2 regions of the Thioalkalivibrio sp. AKL17 genome follow, and region 1 is predicted to be linked to the other one. Evidence: predicted binding sites of a transcription regulator. Region 1 holds the regulator's gene; the other holds the start of a gene.

Region 1 (10,757 bases):
TGTTCTCCGCACTGACGCAGGCGGGGGAGGTGGTGGCCCTGTCGATGGGGCTGGGCTTCGCCTCGGTCATGGATCCGGCGCAGGGCATTCAGGTACCGGTGATCTCCACGGTGTTCGTGACCATGGCGACGCTGATCTTTCTCGCCCTGAACGGCCACCTGATCCTGTTCGAACTGCTGCTGGCGAGCTTCGAGACCATGCCGGTTGCGCCGTCCGGACTGGATGCGGAGGCCTTCATGCAGGTGGCGCTGTTCGGCCAGACGATGTTTGCCGGGGCGGTCCTGGTGGCGCTGCCCGCAGTCGCCTCGCTGCTGGTGGTGAACATCTCCATGGGGGTCATCACGCGGGCCTCCCCTCAGCTCAACATCTTCGCCGTCGGCTTCCCGATGATGATCCTGATGGGCTTCGTCCTCCTGCTGCTGATCCTGCCCGGGCTGCCCGAGCGCGTGGGCGAGCTGGCCATGGAAGGTTTCGGACTGATGCAGGTCCTGCTGGGGTTCTGACATGGCGGAGAACGAGAACGGACAGGAAAAAACCGAAGAGCCGACCCAGAAACGGCTCCGCGAGGCGCGCGAGAAGGGTCAGGTCCCGCGCTCGCGGGAGCTGTCGACCTTTCTGGTGCTGATCACCGCCGGTATCTTCATGCTGTTCTTCGGCCCGACCCTGGGCGGACAGCTGGCCAACCAGACCCGGGCCCGTCTGGACTTCGAGCCGGAGCTGGCCCATGACCCGGATCTGTTGCTGCCCTATCTGGCGGATCAGATCTTCCAGACGCTGATGGCGCTGCTGCCGCTGTTCGGGATCCTGATGGTGGCGGCGGTGATGGCGCCCATCCTGATCGGCGGCGCCAATTTCTCCTGGCAGGCGGCGGCGCCCAAGGCGTCGAAGCTGAACCCGATCAAGGGCCTGCAGCGGATATTTTCCTGGCAGGGGCTGATGGAGTTCGGCAAGACCCTCGCCAAGTTCACGCTGGTCGGCACGGTCGCGATGCTGACTCTGTGGACGTTCTCCGACCGTCTGCTGGGGCTGGGCTACGAGCCACTGCACCAGGGTGTGTCGCATGCGGCCCAGATCGCGCTCGGCACCTTCATCGCGGTGTCGGCGGCGCTGATCATCGTGGCGGCGATCGACGCGCCGTTCCAGATGTGGAATCACCAGAAGCAGCTGCGGATGACGCGGCAGGAGCTCAAGGACGAGTACAAGGAGACCGACGGCAAGCCCGAGGTCAAGCAGAAGATCCGCCAGCAACAGCAGGAAATGGCCCAGCGCCGGATGATGGAAGAGGTGCCGAAGGCCGACGTGGTGATCACCAACCCCACGCACTATGCCGTGGCGATCGTCTACGAGGCCTCGAAGATGTCGGCGCCGAAGGTGGTGGCCAAGGGCGTCGACGAGGTCGCGGCGAATATCCGCGAGATCGCCGACGAGCACGACATCATCCGGGTCGAGGCACCGAAGGTGGCGCGCGCACTCTATTTCACCACCGACCTGGACCGGGAGATTCCCGACGGCCTGTTCGTCGCGGTGGCGCGCATCCTCGCCTACGTTTACCAGCTCAAGCGGGCCGACCAGGGCGTGGACATGCCGGACGATCTGCCGGTGCCGGACGAATATCTCGATCCCCACCAGGGACGCCACGGCCGGCGCCGGGAGGATGACGCATGAGCTTCCTCGATCGCCTGAGCGGCATGGGCCGCTGGGGGCTGGGCGCCCCGCTGCTGCTGATCGCGATGCTGTCGATGATGGTGCTGCCGCTGCCGCCGGTGGCGCTGGACGTGCTGTTCACCTTCAACATCGCGCTGTCGCTGGTGGTGATCATGGTCGCGGTGTACACCCCGCGGCCGCTGGAATTCGCGGTGTTTCCCACGGTGCTTCTGGTGGCAACCCTGCTGCGTCTGGCGCTGAACATCGCCTCCACCCGGGTGATCCTGCTGGAAGGGCATACCGGAACGGACGCGGCCGGGCAGGTCATCCAGGCCTTCGGCGACTTCGTGGTCGGCGGCAACTACGCGGTCGGCCTGGTGGTGTTCGCGATCCTGATCATCATCAACTTCGTGGTGGTAACCAAGGGTGCGGGGCGCGTGTCCGAGGTCAGCGCCCGCTTTACCCTGGATTCGATGCCGGGCAAGCAGATGGCGATCGATGCCGACCTCAATGCGGGCCTTCTGACCCAGGAAGAGGCGCGCCGACGGCGTGACGAGATCGCCCAGGAGGCCGACTTCTACGGTTCCATGGACGGGGCCTCGAAGTTCGTGCGCGGGGACGCCATCGCCGGGATTTTGATCCTGTTCGTGAACATCATCGGCGGACTCACCATCGGCGCCCTGCAGCACGGGATGTCCATCGGCGATGCCGCCACCAACTATGTCCTGCTGACCATCGGTGACGGCCTGGTGGCGCAGATCCCGTCGCTGGTGCTGTCCTCGGCCACGGCCATCATCGTGACCCGCGTATCCACCACCCAGGACATGGGCCAGCAGGTCATCGGCCAGATGTTCTCCAACCCGCGCGTGATGTACGTCGTGGGTGGGGTGATCGCGTCGCTGGGCATGGTGCCGGGGATGCCCAATGCGGTGTTCCTGGGCCTGGCTTCGCTGGTCGCCGGCGGCGGTTACCTGATGTCGCGCCGGCGGCACGAGGAGGCAGCCGAGGTGGAGCGTCTGCCGGAGGCCGAGCAGGAACCCTCGCCGGAGAACCGCGAGCTGTCGTGGGACGACGTGCCGCCGGTGGACCTGGTGTCGCTGGAGGTCGGCTACCGCCTGATCCCGCTGGTGGACCGGACCCAGGACGGCCAGCTGATGGGGCGGATCAAGGGCGTACGCCGCAAGCTGTCGCAGGAGCTGGGCTTCCTGCTGCAGCCGGTGCATATCCGCGACAACCTCGAGCTGAGTCCGAACACCTACCGCATCGCCCTTCTGGGCGTGACCGTCGCCGAGGCCGAGGTGTTCCCGGACAAGGAGCTGGCGATCAATCCGGGCGAGGTCTTCGGTGAGGTACCGGGGACGCCGACCAAGGATCCGACGTTCAACCTGGATGCCCTGTGGATCGACCCCGAGAACCGCGAACAGGCGCAGGGGGCCGGCTACACCGTGGTGGACGTGTCCACGGTGATCGCGACCCATCTGTCGCAGGTGTTCCGCGAAAACGCACACCGGCTGATCGGCCACGAGGAGGCCCAGCACCTGCTGGACCAGCTGGCGCAGCGTTCGCCCAAGCTGGTGGAAAACCTGGTGCCGAAGACGCTGTCGCTGAGCGTGATCCTGAAGGTGCTGCAGAACCTGCTGGCCGAGCAGGTCTCCATCCGCGATCTGCGCACGATCGCCGAAACCCTGGCAGAGGAGGGTGCCAAGAGTCAGGATCCCGGCACTTTGACCGCCGCGGTGCGGGTCGCGCTGTCGCGCTCCATCGTCCAGGACCTGGTGGGACCGGAGGAGGAGCTGCCCCTGATCGCCCTCGACCCTTCGTTGGAACAGCTTTTGCATAAGTCTCTGCAGGGCAGCAATGGCGACACCGTCGGACTGGAGCCGGGCCTGGCCGAACGCCTGCAACGATCGGTGGGCGAGGCCGCCCAGCGCCAGGAGGCGGCGGGACAGCCGGCGGTGCTGGTGGTGGCCCCGGAAATCCGCTCCTGGATCGCCGGGTGGCTGCGGGGCGCGGTGCGCAACCTGACCGTGCTCGCATTCACCGAGATCCCGGACAACCGGCGGATCCGGGTGGTGGCCACGGTGGGACAGGATGAAGCAGACAAGAAGTCGGCGTGATGTGCGAACGGGCATGGCCTGAAGCACCAGTCAACGATCGGCGGGAGAGCGAACGATGAATGTCAGACGATACCGGGCACGGGACATGCGCGACGCGATGCGCCAGGTCCGCGAGGAGCAGGGCGAGGACGCCGTAATCCTGTCCAGCCGCCGGGTCGACGGCTGGCTGGAGGTGGTCGCGGCCCTCGATGGCGGCGAGGCGCCCGCCGGAACGGCGGAGGGTGACGGCCGGGGTGCCCCGCGGCAGGACGACGCCGGTAGCGGGGCACGCTCCGCCCGGGAATCGGCGCGACAGGGTGTGCGCGATGAACCGGCCCCGCGCGGTGAGCACCCCCGCGCGCCGGAGCCCGCGGCGGCTTCCGCCGGCGGGGGGTCGGGTGCCGGGTCCCGGCAGCGACCGGCCCCGCAGTGGCCCACCGACCCCGAGGTGTCCGCGATGCGTCAGGAACTGCGGGATCTGCGCAGTCTGCTGACGCGGCAGTACGAAGAGAACGAGCAGGCCCGCTGGGCGGCGCGGCATCCACTGGCGGCCGAATGCAAGGCGCGGCTGATGGATCTGGGCTTCCGCGAGCCGCTGGCGCGCAGCCTGGCCGGCAGCATCCTCGACGATCACACCTCGGAGGAGGCATGGGAGCGCCTGCGGGCGCGCCTGTCGGGTGCCATCGTGACCGCGCGCGCCTCCATCCTCGACGAGGGCGGGGTGCTCGCGCTGGAGGGACCGACGGGGGTCGGCAAAACCACCACCATTGCACGGATTGCACTGCGCCAGATCCGCCGCATGGGGCCGGATTCGGTCACCCTGGTCACCATGGACGCCCAGCGCATCGGCGCGACGCGGCAGTTGCAGGCCTTCGGCCAGATGGCGGGAACCGCGGTGTGTGTGGTGGAAACCGAGGCCGAGCTGCGCGAGATGGCGCGGCGCTCGGCGGGCAGCGGGCACCTGATCCTGGTGGATACCGCCGGGCAGTCGCCGCGTACCGCTCCGCGGGAACCCCTGCTGACGGACATGCCTGCGGACGTGCGCGCGGAGACCTGGCTGGTGATCGCGGCCACTACCCAGGGCATGGCCCTGCGCCGGGTGCTGGAGGCTTTCGCCCCCACGGAACCCTCGGCCCTGGTACTGACCAAGCTGGACGAGGCGGAACAGCTGGGCGAGGTGCTTTCGGTACTGCTGGACCAGCCGCTGGGTGTTGCGTTCATGAGCGACGGCCAGCGCATCGCCGAGGATTTCCATCGCGTGGATACCGGACATCTGACCCGCCTGGCGCTGCAGGAAGAACCCGAGCACGGGGCGGCCGATGCCTGGGTCGACGAGGCGATGCAGGCCTGGCGGCGGCGCCAGGCGACGGAACGCGAGGCCCGGCGACCGCGATCCGCGGACGAGCCGGCCGCGGGCGAGGAGCCCGCGCCGCTCGAAATGATTCAACCGGTGCTGAAGGGACATCATGTCACACAACACTAAGCCCCTGAAGGTGGTCGCGGTGGCCTCGGGCAAGGGCGGGGTCGGCAAGACCAATGTCTCGGTCAACCTGTCGGTCGGACTGGCCCGACTGGGACGCGAGGTCATGCTGTTCGATGCGGACCTGGGGCTCGCAAACGTCGATGTGCTGCTGGGCCTGCGTCCGCAGCGGACGCTGCACGACCTGGTGACCGGGGACGTCGAGGATCTGGAAGACGTGATCATCGAGGGCCCGGAGGGAATCCGCGTGGTGCCTTCCGCGTCCGGGATCGCGACCATGGCCAACCTGAGCCGGCCGGAACATCACGGCCTGATCCAGGCCTTCAGCATGTATACGCGACCGCTGGACGTGCTGGTGGTGGATACCGCGGCCGGGTTGCAGGAGTCGGTGACCAGTTTCTGTCAGGCCGTGCAGGAGACCCTGGTGGTGGTCACCGACGAGCCGGCATCGATGACCGACGCCTATGCGCTGATCAAGGTCCTGCATCGGGATCATGGCGTGAACCGGTTCCGCGTGGTCGCGAACATGGTGCAGGGCCGTGCCGGGGCGGAACGCGTGATGCAGAAGCTGCAGGCGGTTTGTTCCACCTATCTGCCGGAGGTCATACTGGATCTGGTGGGCGTGATTCCGCTGGATGATGCCCTGCGCCAGGCGGTGCAGAAACGGGCGCCGGTGGTGCAGCAGTCCCCGGGCAGCCCGGCGGGACGGGCGTTCCTCGAGCTCGCGCGCAAGGTCGACGGCTGGCCGGTGGCCCGCGGCGCCAGCGGGGGGGTTGGATTCTTCGTCGAGAGGATGCTGCAAAGCGCATGAACACGCCAAAGAACAGACTTTCGGGATACGCCCGGGCGGGGACCGGGGGACCGGATCAGCTGGTCGCGGACCACGTCGAGCTGGTGAATCGGATCGCCCATCACCTGATGGCCCGGCTGCCGGCCTCGGTGCAGGTGGATGACCTGGTGCAGGCAGGCATGGTGGGGCTGATCGAGGCCGCGCGGCAGTTCGAAGGCGGCCAGGGGGCGACCTTCGCCACCTACGCCGGGATCCGCATCCGCGGGGCGATGATCGACGAGCTGCGTCGCAGCGACTGGACGCCGCGCTCGGTGCACCGCAACAGCCGGCGGATCTCCGAGGCGATGCAGACGGTGGAGGCCCGCGAGGGCCGCGCCGCTCGCGCTCCGGAGATCGCCGAGGAGCTGGGCGTCCCGGTGGAAACCTACTACCAGATGCTGGATGATCATGCCGGTGCCCATCTGTTCGCGCTGGACGAGGTGGGCGGCCCGGAGGGCGAGGCGGATCGCGTGCTGGAAGGGCAGGAGCAGTCCCCGTCGCGGCGCATCGAGGCCGGGGAGTTCCGCGAGGAACTGGCCGGCGCACTGGGCGATCTGCCCGAGCGCGAACGACTGGTGCTCAACCTGTACTACACCGAAGAACTCAACCTGCGCGAGATCGGTGCGGTGCTGGACGTGACCGAATCGCGCGTCAGCCAGATCCGCAGCCAGGCGGTGCACCGTCTGCGGGCGCGTCTGGGCTCGTGGCTCGAAGACGTCGAGTCCCTGCAGATATTCTAAGGTTCAAACACATTCCCGGAGCGAACTGTGGACAAGGGTATGAAAATCCTGATCGTGGACGACTTCTCCACGATGCGGCGCATCATCAAGAATCTCCTGCGGGATCTTGGCTTCAACAACACCATGGAGGCCGACGACGGGAGCACCGCCCTGCCGATGCTGCAGAACGGCGACTTCGATTTTCTGATCACCGACTGGAACATGCCCAACATGCCGGGCATCGACCTCCTGCGCGAGGTGCGCAAGGACGAGCGGCTGAAATCGTTGCCGGTGCTGATGGTCACGGCCGAAGCCAAGCGCGATCAGATCGTGGAGGCGGCAGAGGCCGGCGTGAACGGTTACATTGTGAAGCCCTTCACGGCCGAGACGCTCAAGGAGAAGATCGAAAAGATCTTCGAACGTATTGAAGCTCAAGGCTGAATACCGCGACCGGCTGACACGGCAAGAGAGACCCGATGACCGAACAAGAGAATGCCTCCGGGGAAGACCGGCTCGCGCTGGCGCGGGAGCTGGTGGGCGCTCTGGAAGGCGGTGACGAGGAGGCTTCGCGCCGCCTGATCCAGGAGCTCGCGCGGCCTTACGAGCGCGAACTGTTCGACGAACTGGGCAAACTGACCCGCGAACTGCACGAGGCCCTGGAGAGCTTCCGGGGCGATTCGCGTCTGGTCGAGCTGGCGCAGGACGAGATTCCGGATGCACGCGAGCGTCTGAGTTACGTGGTGACCCAGACCGAACAGGCCACGCACGAAACCCTGAATGCGGTGGAATCGTCCCTGCCGATTGCCGAGGCGTTCGCCGGGCGTGCCGCGGAACTCACCGAGAAATGGACCCGGTTCCGCAACCGCGAACTGTCGGTGGAGGAATTCCGCGAGTTCGCGCGCGAACTCGATGCGTTTTTCGAACAGACCGGCAAGGACACCGAAGAACTGCGCCGGTTGCTGTCGCAGGTCCTGATGGCACAGAGCTACCAGGATCTCACCGGGCAGGTGATCCGGCGGGTCATCCGTCTGGTCACGGACCTGGAGGAAAGCCTGGTCTCGCTGATCCGCCTGTCTTCCGGGCGCCTGGAGAAGGATGCCCGGGCGGCGGCCGAACAGGCCCCGGAGGCGGAAGAAACCGCACGCGAGGAGGACCGCCGCGGGCATGGACCCGCGGTGCCCCACACTCAAGATTCCGGCACGGATGTCGTTCAAGGACAGGACGAGGTGGACGATCTGCTGTCGAGCCTGGGGTTCTAGGGTCCGTCCCGGGATCCCCTTGCACCGGCAGCCATCTGCCGACGATTCGAGTCACCGGAACGGAGAGACCGCATGGCCATCGACCCCAACGACGAAATCCTCCAGGACTTCCTGATCGAGGCGGGGGAGCTGCTGGAAGGCCTGAACGAACAGCTGATCGACCTGGAACAGCATCCGGACGATACCGATCTGCTGAATGCGGTCTTCCGCAGTTTCCATACCATCAAGGGCGGGGCCGGTTTTCTCGGGCTGGACCCGCTGGTGACGGTCTGCCACAACGCCGAAGACGTTTTCAACCTGCTGCGCAATCACGAACGTCAGGTGGACGGTCATCTGATGGACACGATGCTGCGGGTCCTGGACTCGCTCAACGTGATGTTCGGCGAGCTGCGCGACGGCCAGGAGCCGACGCCGGCGCCCGAAGATCTGGTCGACACCCTGCGAAGCATGGCGCGCAACGAAACGGTCCCCGCCGCCGGCGGCGGGGACGAAGCCGCCCCGGTCGCGGAAGAAACGCCGGACGCGGCTCCGGCCGGGGAGGCAGCACCGGGATCGGCCGACGACTGGCCGGAGGAGGCGCTGGAGGAAGCGGCCGAACCGCCGTCCGCGCCGGAGCCGGCAGCGGATGACGCGCCGGGCGATGACGAAGTCCGCGTGGGTGCCGGGGACGAGATCACCGACGACGAGTTCGAGGCCCTGCTGGACAGCCTGCACGGAGACCAGCCACCGAAACCGGTGGATCCGGGCACGGCAGCGGAGGCGGCCCCGGAGGTCGCGGCTGCGGATGGCGGTGACGCGGGTGGGGGCGACGACGAGATCACCGACGATGAGTTCGAGAGCCTGCTCGACGAACTGCAGGCGAAAGGAGCCGGCCCACCCACCACGCCGGCCGAACCGGCCGAGCCGGGCCCGTCCGCCGCTGCGGAACCGGTTCCGGAAGGTTCGGCGTCCGCCGCCGGGGCCGGCGGCACCGAACACGCGGACACCGCGCCTGCCGCAGAGCCGGCGGCAGCCTCGCCCGGAGGCACGGGCGGGAAGGAACAGAAGGCGGAAAGTTCCGGTCCGGCGCCCACGTCCGGCGGTGGGCGCGGCGGTGCTTCCGGCGGGGGTGCCGGGGGCGGCGGCCAGGGCGGTGGCGGAAATCAGGGCGAGACTTCGGTGCGCGTGGATACCGAGCGCCTCGACGAGATCATGAATCTTGTGGGCGAGCTGGTGCTGGTGCGCAACCGGCTGAGCATGCTGCGCTCCGAGCACGTGGACGATGAACTGGGCAAGGCGATCAGTTCGCTGGCGCTGGTGACCTCCGACCTCCAGGCCTCGGTAATGAAGACCCGCATGCAGCCGGTGAAGAAGGTCTTCAACCGTTTCCCTCGCGTGATCCGCGATCTCTCCCGGAATCTGGGCAAGGAAATCGATCTGGAGATCTTTGGCGAGGAGACCGACCTCGACAAGAACCTGGTCGAGGCCCTGTCGGACCCGATGGTGCATCTGGTGCGCAATGCGGTGGACCACGGGATCGAGATGCCCGACGAGCGCGAGGCAGCCGGCAAGCCGCGGCGCGGCACGGTGGTCCTCGGGGCCGCCCAGGAGGGCGACCATATCGCCCTGATCATCAAGGACGACGGACGTGGCATGGATCCGGATGCGCTACGCCGCAAGGCGGTGGAAAAGGAGCTGATGGAGCCCGCGATGGCCGAGCGCATGACCGACCGCGAGGCCTTCAACGTGATCTTCATGGCCGGCTTTTCGACCAAGGCCGAGATCTCGGATGTCTCCGGCCGGGGCGTGGGCATGGACGTGGTCAAGACCAGCCTGAACCAGCTCAACGGCACCGTGGAGATCGAATCGGAGGTCGGCGTCGGCACGACGTTGCGGGTGAAGCTGCCGCTGACCCTGGCGATCCTGCCGGCGCTGATGGTGATCCTGGGCGAACGCCGTTTCGCGATCCCGCTGGCGGCGGTCTCCGAGATCCTCGATCTGGACCTCACCCAGACCCATTACGTGGACGAGCAGGAAGTCATTGTGGTGCGCAACCAGACCCTGCCGATCCATTATCTGTCGCGCTGGGCGAAGCCCGGCGTGGAACCGGAACCCCGCGAGAACGCCCATGTGGTCGTGGTCCATGCGGCCGACCGCAAGGTCGGCCTGGTGGTCGACGGTCTGGTGGGGCAGGAAGAAGTTGTCATCAAGCCTCTGGGCCAGAATCTTCAGGGGGTCAAGGGCCTGGCGGGCGCTACCATTACCGGCGATGGTGGCATTGCACTCATTCTGGATGTCTCGGACCTGGTCACCCTGCTGGTGAATCAGGTACCGGGCAGCGGGCGCGCGCGCCGGGCCGCCCGACGAGCTGAGGGCTGAGGATGCCGGTCAAGGTTCTGGTGGTGGATGATTCCGGGTTTTTCCGACGCCGGATTGCGGAGATCCTGAACGCGGATATCGGGATCGAGGTCGTGGGTACGGCCGAGGATGGCCAGAAGGCGGTCGACGCCGTGAAGGAACTGGACCCGGATGTCGTGACCATGGACATCGAGATGCCGGTGATGGACGGCATCACGGCGGTCCGCAAGATCATGGCCGACCATCCGCGACCGATCCTGATGTTCTCCAGCCTGACCACCGAGGGTGCCCAGGCAACCCTGGACGCGCTGGAGGCCGGTGCGGTCGACTTTCTGCCCAAACGCTTCTCCGACATGGCCGGGGACGAAGACAGTGCGCGTGCCCTGCTGCGCC
Region 2 (6,809 bases), 420 kb from region 1:
CGGGCTGCCCAATCGGACCCTGCTGCACGACCGGATCGGACATAGCATCGAGATGGCGATGGGGCAGGACGAGTCGCGACGGCTGATCGTCCTGCTGGATGTCGACCGCTTCAAGGGGCTGAACGAGACGCTGGGCACGGCGCTGGCGGACCAGGTCCTCCTCGGCGTCGCCCAGCGTCTGTCACAGTATGCCGGCCCGCAGGACACGGTGGCGCGCTCCGGCGCGGACGAGTTTGCCCTGCTGCTGGAACGGCCGCCAGCGGGGGAGGCCCGCGAGCAGTGGCTCGACGGACTCCTGGACGTGCTGCGCGAACCGTTCCGGCTGGCGGGACGGTCCCTGCGGGTTACCGTAAGCGCGGGCTATGCGGAATTCCCGGTGGACGGGGCCACCACCGAAGAACTGGTGACCGCGGCGGAACTGGCGCTGGACGAGGCGCGGCGCGGAGGAGGCAACCGCCGGGAAGCCTACGTCTCCGGTCTGGGGGAACGCACATCGCGGCGCACCCTGCTGGAAAGCGATCTTCGCGAGGCGCTGGTGCGCGAGGAGTTCGAGCTGTTTCTGCAGCCCCAATATGGCCTGGACCCGTTCGTCCTGACCGGGGTCGAGGCACTGGTACGCTGGAACCACCCGGAACGGGGCCGGGTGTCCCCGGGGGAATTCATCCCGCTGGCCGAGGAAACCGGGCTGGTCATGGCGATCGATCAGTGGGTGCTGGACCAGGCCTGCGCCCACCTGGCGGAGCGGGATGCGCAGGGGCTTCATGTCCCCCGCATGGCGGTGAACCTGTCGGTGATGGAGCTGGAAGACGGGCATCTGACCCGAATGGTGCAGTCGGTCCTGGACCGCTACGGCCTGCAACCGCATCGCCTGGAACTGGAAGTGACCGAGACCATGCTGATGCGTACTCCGGAGAACGCACTGGCCGAGCTGGGGCGGCTCAAGGAGCTGGGAGTCGAGCTGGCAATGGACGATTTCGGCACCGGCTATTCCAATCTGGCCCTGCTGCATCGCATGCCGCTGAACCGCCTCAAGCTGGACCAGTCGCTGGTGCAGGATATCGGGCGTTCCCGCTCCAACGAGGACATCATTCGTGCGATCCTCGCGCTTGCGCGGACCCTGGATCTTGAAGTGATTGGCGAGGGTATCGAGACCGAAGCGCAGCGTGATTTCCTGCTGCAGGTCGGGTGTCGCGAGGGGCAGGGGTATCTGTGGTCCCCTCCGGTGCCGGCCGAGCAGTGCCCCTGCCGTGATTGAGCCAGCCCGCGCTGGCTTGTAATGGGGCCGGGAAGGCCGTATGGTGGCGGATTACCGAACGCCTCGCCCGTCAGCGTCCGTTCACTTGATCGTTTCGATCCCCCCGATGTCGTCTTCCCCGATGGGTGCCCCTTGGCCGAGCGTTGAGCGGCGGGTTGCGCTGGAGCACTCATGTCTGACCAACCGACTTTTGCCGGCCTGAATCTGGCCGAGCCCCTGCTGCGCGCGCTTTCCGCCGCCGGCTACACCCATCCCACGCCGATCCAGGCCGGGGCCATCCCCGAAGTGCTGGCCGGTCGCGACCTGCTGGCCGCGGCCCAGACCGGAACCGGCAAGACCGCCGGCTTCACCCTGCCAATCCTGCAGAAGCTGGCGGAAAATCCGCCGGCGCGCGCCGGCAACGGCCGTCCGCGCGCCCTGGTGCTGACCCCGACGCGGGAGCTGGCTTCCCAGGTTCACGATTCGGTGAAGACTTACGGCCAGCATCTGGAGCAGCGCTCCATGACCATCTTCGGTGGGGTGGGCATGAATCCGCAGATCCGCGCGCTGCGCAGCCGCATGGACGTGGTGGTAGCCACGCCCGGGCGCCTGCTGGATCACGCGAACCAGAAGACGATCGACCTGTCCGGGGTGGAGATCCTGGTGCTGGACGAGGCGGATCGCATGCTCGACATGGGCTTCATCCGCGACATCCGCAAGCTGATCGCGATGCTGCCGAAGAAGCGGCAGAACCTGATGTTTTCGGCCACCTTCTCCAATGACATCCGCAAGCTGGCCGACGGCCTGCTGACCGACCCGGCCTGCGTGGAAGTGGCGGCACGCAACACCGCCTCGGAGAGCGTGGAGCAGAAGGTCCACCTGGTGGAAAGCCATCAGAAGCGGGATCTGCTGAGCCATCTGATCCGCAGCAACGACTGGGAGCAGGTGCTGGTGTTCACGCGGACCAAACACGGGGCCGATCGCCTTGCGGACAAGTTGACCAAGGACGGGGTGCAGTCCGCCGCGATCCACGGCAATAAGAGCCAGAACGCCCGCACCCGGGCACTGGAGCAGTTCAAGTCCGGCCGTGTGCCGGTTCTGGTCGCCACGGATATCGCCGCGCGCGGGCTGGACATCGACCAGCTGCCGCAGGTGGTCAACTTCGAGCTGCCCAACGTGCCCGAGGACTATGTGCATCGCATCGGCCGCACCGGCCGCGCGGGGTGTGAAGGCTCGGCGCTGTCGCTGGTTGGCGGCGACGAGCTGAAGCTGCTGGCCGGGATCGAAAAGCTGATCCAGCGTCCGATCGAGCGGATGGAGACCGACGGCTACGCGGCGCCGCAGCCGGTGGCGGATGACCGCCCCCGCCGTGGCCGTGGCAAGGGCAGTGGTGCTCCCCGTGGCAAGGGCAACGGAAATGGCGCCGGCAATCGTTCCGGACGCGGCGGAGGTGGCCCGCGGCAGGGGCAGGGCCGCGGCGCCGAAGGCCGGGGTCGCGGTCAGGCCGCCTCCGGGCGCCGCTGACACGGCTTCCCCGGTGTCGCGGCGCGGCACCGGGGAATGCGGGGCGAGCGTCTTCCGTCCGCTCCCGAAGAAATGTGAAGTAGTACACGAAACGCACCTCCCGGGGTGCGTTTTTTCGTGGGGCTCAAGGCGGCTGGAGATTGGCCGTCAAAGGGATCAGGAACCGGAGGATGACGATGAAGATACAGGGCCTGCGCCTCAAACTGATCCTGCTGGTGATCGCGGTCAGCACCATCCCGCTGTCCATCATGGGCGGGGTGACCTTCCACAGCATGAAGGGTCAGCTGAACGCCAGCCTGGAACAGACGCTGATCAACGTCGGCGAGCAGGTGCAGGCGGCAGTCGACCGGCGCGTGGTGGAACACGGTCAGGCTCTGCGCAGCGTGGCCCGGGCCGAGCTCGCCGATCCGCGGGATGCGGAAACGGCGCTGGAAGGGTTGCGTGCCGAGTACGAAGGGTTCCGCTGGGCCGGCCTGCTGGATGACGCCGCGGAAGTCGTGGCGGAGTCGGGGCGCATGGCCGAACGCGCCGGCGCGGGCCCGGGCGCCACCCGAGAAGGCAAGGTGCGCGCGGCGCAGGCCGGTGACCGCCTGCTGGATGTCGACGTCGGGGCGGACTCCGCCGACGGGCGCTTCATCACCTATCTGGAACCCCTGGATGACGGCCGGGTCCTGGCGGCACAGCTGCCGATGGACGCCGTCAAGTCGGTGTCTGACCGCGTGGCGATCGGAGAGACCGGTCGCGCCACACTGTTCAACGGCGACGGACGGCTGATCGGGCACCGGAACATGGACCGGTTCGGGTACGACATGAGCGAATACACCATCATGCAGGCCCCGCTGCGCCATCGCGAAGGGGACCCGGGCGGCGAATTCCTCAGCGGCGACGGTGACCGCAAATGGGGTCTGACCCGGATGCTCCCGGAAATGGCGCAGGAGTATGACGTCCACTGGGGCCTGATCGTCGACCAGACCCTGGGCGAGCTGTATGCCCCCGTGAACATGCTGTGGTGGCTGTTGTGGGGGCTCTGGGTGGTGGCCTTCCTGGTCGCCCTGGCCATTGGCTGGATCTACGCCGGGGTGCTGACCCGGCCGCTGGAGCGTCTGGCTACTGGCCTGGAAGCGGTGGGCAGCGGCTCGGCAGATCTGGGGTATCGCGTGGATATCGCCACGCGCGACGAGATCGGCCGCACCGGCAGTGCGTTCAACCAGGTGATGGAACGGCTGTCGGGACTGATAGGCCAGGTCGCGGACGCGGCCGACGGCATCGCCGCCTCGGCGCGTCAGCTGGAAGGACGCAGTGCGGAACTCAGCCGGGCGACCGGCGAGCAGCGCAGTGACGTGGAGCAGGTGGTGACGGCGATGAACGAGATGTCGGCCACCGTGCAGGAGGTTGCGAACAATACCCAGAGCACCGCGGAGCAGGCCGATCAGGCGACTCAGGCGGTGCATGGGGGGCGCGACGTGGTGTCCGCCACGCAGGAGACCATCAATGCCCTGGCCGGGGAGATTAACCGCTCGCGCGACGTGATCGACGAGCTCAAGGGCGACAGCGACAACATCGGTACGATCCTGCAGGTGATCGAGGAGATCGCCGACAAGACCAACCTGCTGGCGCTGAACGCGGCCATCGAGGCGGCACGTGCCGGGGAGGCCGGACGCGGCTTCGCGGTGGTGGCGGACGAGGTCCGGCACCTGGCGCAGCGCACCAACGACTCCACCGGGGAGATCCGCGGGATCATCGAGCGGCTGCAGGGCGCGGCCGGCCGTGCGGTGGAGGCCATGGATGCCAGTCAGCAGCAGGCCGAATCCAGCGTTGGCAAGGCGGAGGAGGCCCGCAGTTCACTGGACGCCATCGACCAGTCGGTCAGCACCATCGACGACATGACCCGGCAGGTGGCCAGCGCCACCGAGCAGCAGAGCCAGGTCGCCGAGGAGATCAACCGCAACGTGCACCATATCAACGATCTGGCGGCCCAGAGTGCCGACGGCGCGACCGATATGCAGCAGGCGGTGGAGGCCCTGGAGGGCCTCGCCCGACAGCTGCAGCAGGAGGTCGCCGGCTACCGCAAGTCCGGCGACTGAGGCGAACCCGGGCGCTTACTCGGCGCCCAGGGCCCGGGCGTTCTCCGGGCCCCAGCCCAGCCGCACGCGGCCGGCGTGTTCGATCACCGGACGGCGGATCAGGGTCGGCTTCTCCAGCATCAGGGCCAGTGCGCTGTCCTCGTCGAGGGCCTCGCGCTGTTCCTTCGGCAGCTGGCGCCAGGTTGCGCCGCGGCGGTTGATCAGGGCCTCCCAGCCCAGCTCCATCGCCCATTCCCGCAGGCGTTCGGCATCCAGCCCGTCCTTGCGGAAATCCACGAAGCGATATTCCACGCCGGCCGCTTCCAGCGCCCGGCGTGCCCGCCGCACGGTGTCGCAGTTGGCGATGCCGTGGAGGACGACCTCAGACATCGCGCAGCAGTTCGTTGATGCCGACCTTGGCCTTCGTCTGCTCGTCGACGCGCTTGACGATGACCGCGCAGTACAGCGAGTACTTCCCGTTCTCTGCCGGCAGGGTTCCGGGCACGACCACCGCGCCGGCGGGCACGCGGCCACGGATGATCTCGTCGTTCTCGCGGTCGTAGATGCGGGTCGACTGGCCGAGGTAGACGCCCATGGAGATCACTGCGCCTTCCTCGACGATCATGCCTTCGACTACCTCGGAGCGTGCGCCGATGAAGCAGTTGTCCTCGATGATGGTCGGGTTCGCCTGCAGTGGCTCCAGCACGCCGCCGATGCCGACGCCACCCGACAGGTGCACGTTCTTGCCGATCTGCGCGCAGGAGCCGACCGTGGCCCAGGTATCGACCATGGTGCCTTCGTCCACGTAGGCGCCGATGTTGACGTAGGAAGGCATCAGCACCACGTTGGGGCCGATGTAGCTGCCGTGGCGGGCGGTGGCCGGCGGCACCACGCGTACGCCGCCTTCACGGAAGTCGCGGCTGGAGGTGTCGGCGTACTTGGAGGCGACCTTGTCGTAGTAGTTGGTGAAGCCGCCCTTGATGAACTCGTTCTCCGAGATACGGAAGGACAGCAGCACGGCCTTCTTCAGCCATTCGTTGACCACCCACTCGCCGCCGTTCTTCTCGGCGACGCGGGCGCGGCCGCTGTCGAGCATGTCCAGCGCCTCGTTCACGGCGTCGCGCACGCTGGTCTCGACGTTGCGCGGGCTGATCTCGGTGCGGCGCTCGAAGGCGGTTTCGATGGTGTTCTGCAGGTCCGACATGGTGACGTTTCCTTGTGGTCGATCGTAGGACGGAAAAATGGTGGTGCGAAAAAGGGGCCGTGACGGGCTCAGCGATACAGCGCGACGATGCGCTCGGCGGCCTCGACACAGGCCTCGGGTTCGGCGACCAGCGCCATGCGCACATGGCCGGCGCCGGGGTTGTAGCCGCTGTCGGGGTGGCTGCGGCCGAGATAGCGCCCGGGCAGCACGGTGACCCCGGCCTCGGCATACAGCCGGCGGGCGAAGGCCTCGTCGTCGCCGTCCGGTACCCGCGGCCACAGGTAGAACCCGGCTTCCGGCGTGCTGACCTCCATCACCTCCTGGAGCTTCGGCACAACCCGGGCGAACTTCTCGGCGTAGAGGTCGCGATTGGCCTCGACGTGGGCCTCGTCCGCCCAGGCCGCGCGGCTGACCGCCTGGGTCGGGGTCGGCAGGGTGCAGCCGTGATAGGTGCGGTACAGCGCGAAGCGTTCGAGGATCCCGGCATCGCCCGCCACGAAGCCCGAGCGTAGCCCCGGCAGGTTGGAGCGCTTGGACAGGCTGTGGAACGCGATGCAGCGCCGGAAGGTGTCGTTGCCCATGCGCGCGGCGGCGCCCAGCAGCCCCGGCGGCGGATGGCCGCGCGGATGGTAGATCTCGGAATAGCACTCGTCGGCGGCGATCACGAAGTCGTGGCGCTCGGCCAGCTCGATCAGGGTCTGCAGCTGGTCCTCGGGGATCACCGTGCCTGCGGGATTGCCGGGGTTGCAGACATACACCAGCTGCACCGATTTCCACAGCGATT

Evidence for each region. Region 1 encodes FliA, which starts transcription of late flagellar genes. Its sites were predicted from a motif close to GCTAAAGTTNNNNNNNNNNCNGCCGATA; they were not measured.
Region 2: D577_RS14515 (methyl-accepting chemotaxis protein) is a predicted target of FliA. The motif match lies at 2,881-2,908, and genes of this name have one in related genera.

Annotation. Positions count from the first base shown of each region.
Region 1 covers NZ_KB898764.1:458,102-468,858, forward strand. Annotated here, with positions in the region: gene fliR (flagellar biosynthetic protein FliR) at 1-503, shown strand, start outside; gene flhB (flagellar biosynthesis protein FlhB) at 505-1,665, shown strand; gene flhA (flagellar biosynthesis protein FlhA) at 1,662-3,761, shown strand; gene flhF (flagellar biosynthesis protein FlhF) at 3,817-5,223, shown strand; gene D577_RS0102120 (MinD/ParA family protein) at 5,207-6,031, shown strand; gene D577_RS0102125 (RNA polymerase sigma factor FliA) at 6,028-6,789, shown strand; gene D577_RS0102130 (chemotaxis response regulator CheY) at 6,829-7,209, shown strand; gene D577_RS0102135 (protein phosphatase CheZ) at 7,245-8,027, shown strand; gene D577_RS0102140 (chemotaxis protein CheA) at 8,100-10,385, shown strand; gene D577_RS0102145 (chemotaxis response regulator protein-glutamate methylesterase) at 10,388-10,757, shown strand, end outside.
Region 2 covers NZ_KB898764.1:42,519-49,327, forward strand. Annotated here, with positions in the region: gene D577_RS0100215 (EAL domain-containing protein) at 1-1,255, shown strand, start outside; gene D577_RS0100220 (DEAD/DEAH box helicase) at 1,427-2,758, shown strand; gene D577_RS14515 (methyl-accepting chemotaxis protein) at 2,929-4,842, shown strand; gene D577_RS0100230 (ArsC family reductase) at 4,858-5,211, opposite strand; gene dapD (2,3,4,5-tetrahydropyridine-2,6-dicarboxylate N-succinyltransferase) at 5,204-6,025, opposite strand; gene dapC (succinyldiaminopimelate transaminase) at 6,094-6,809, opposite strand, start outside.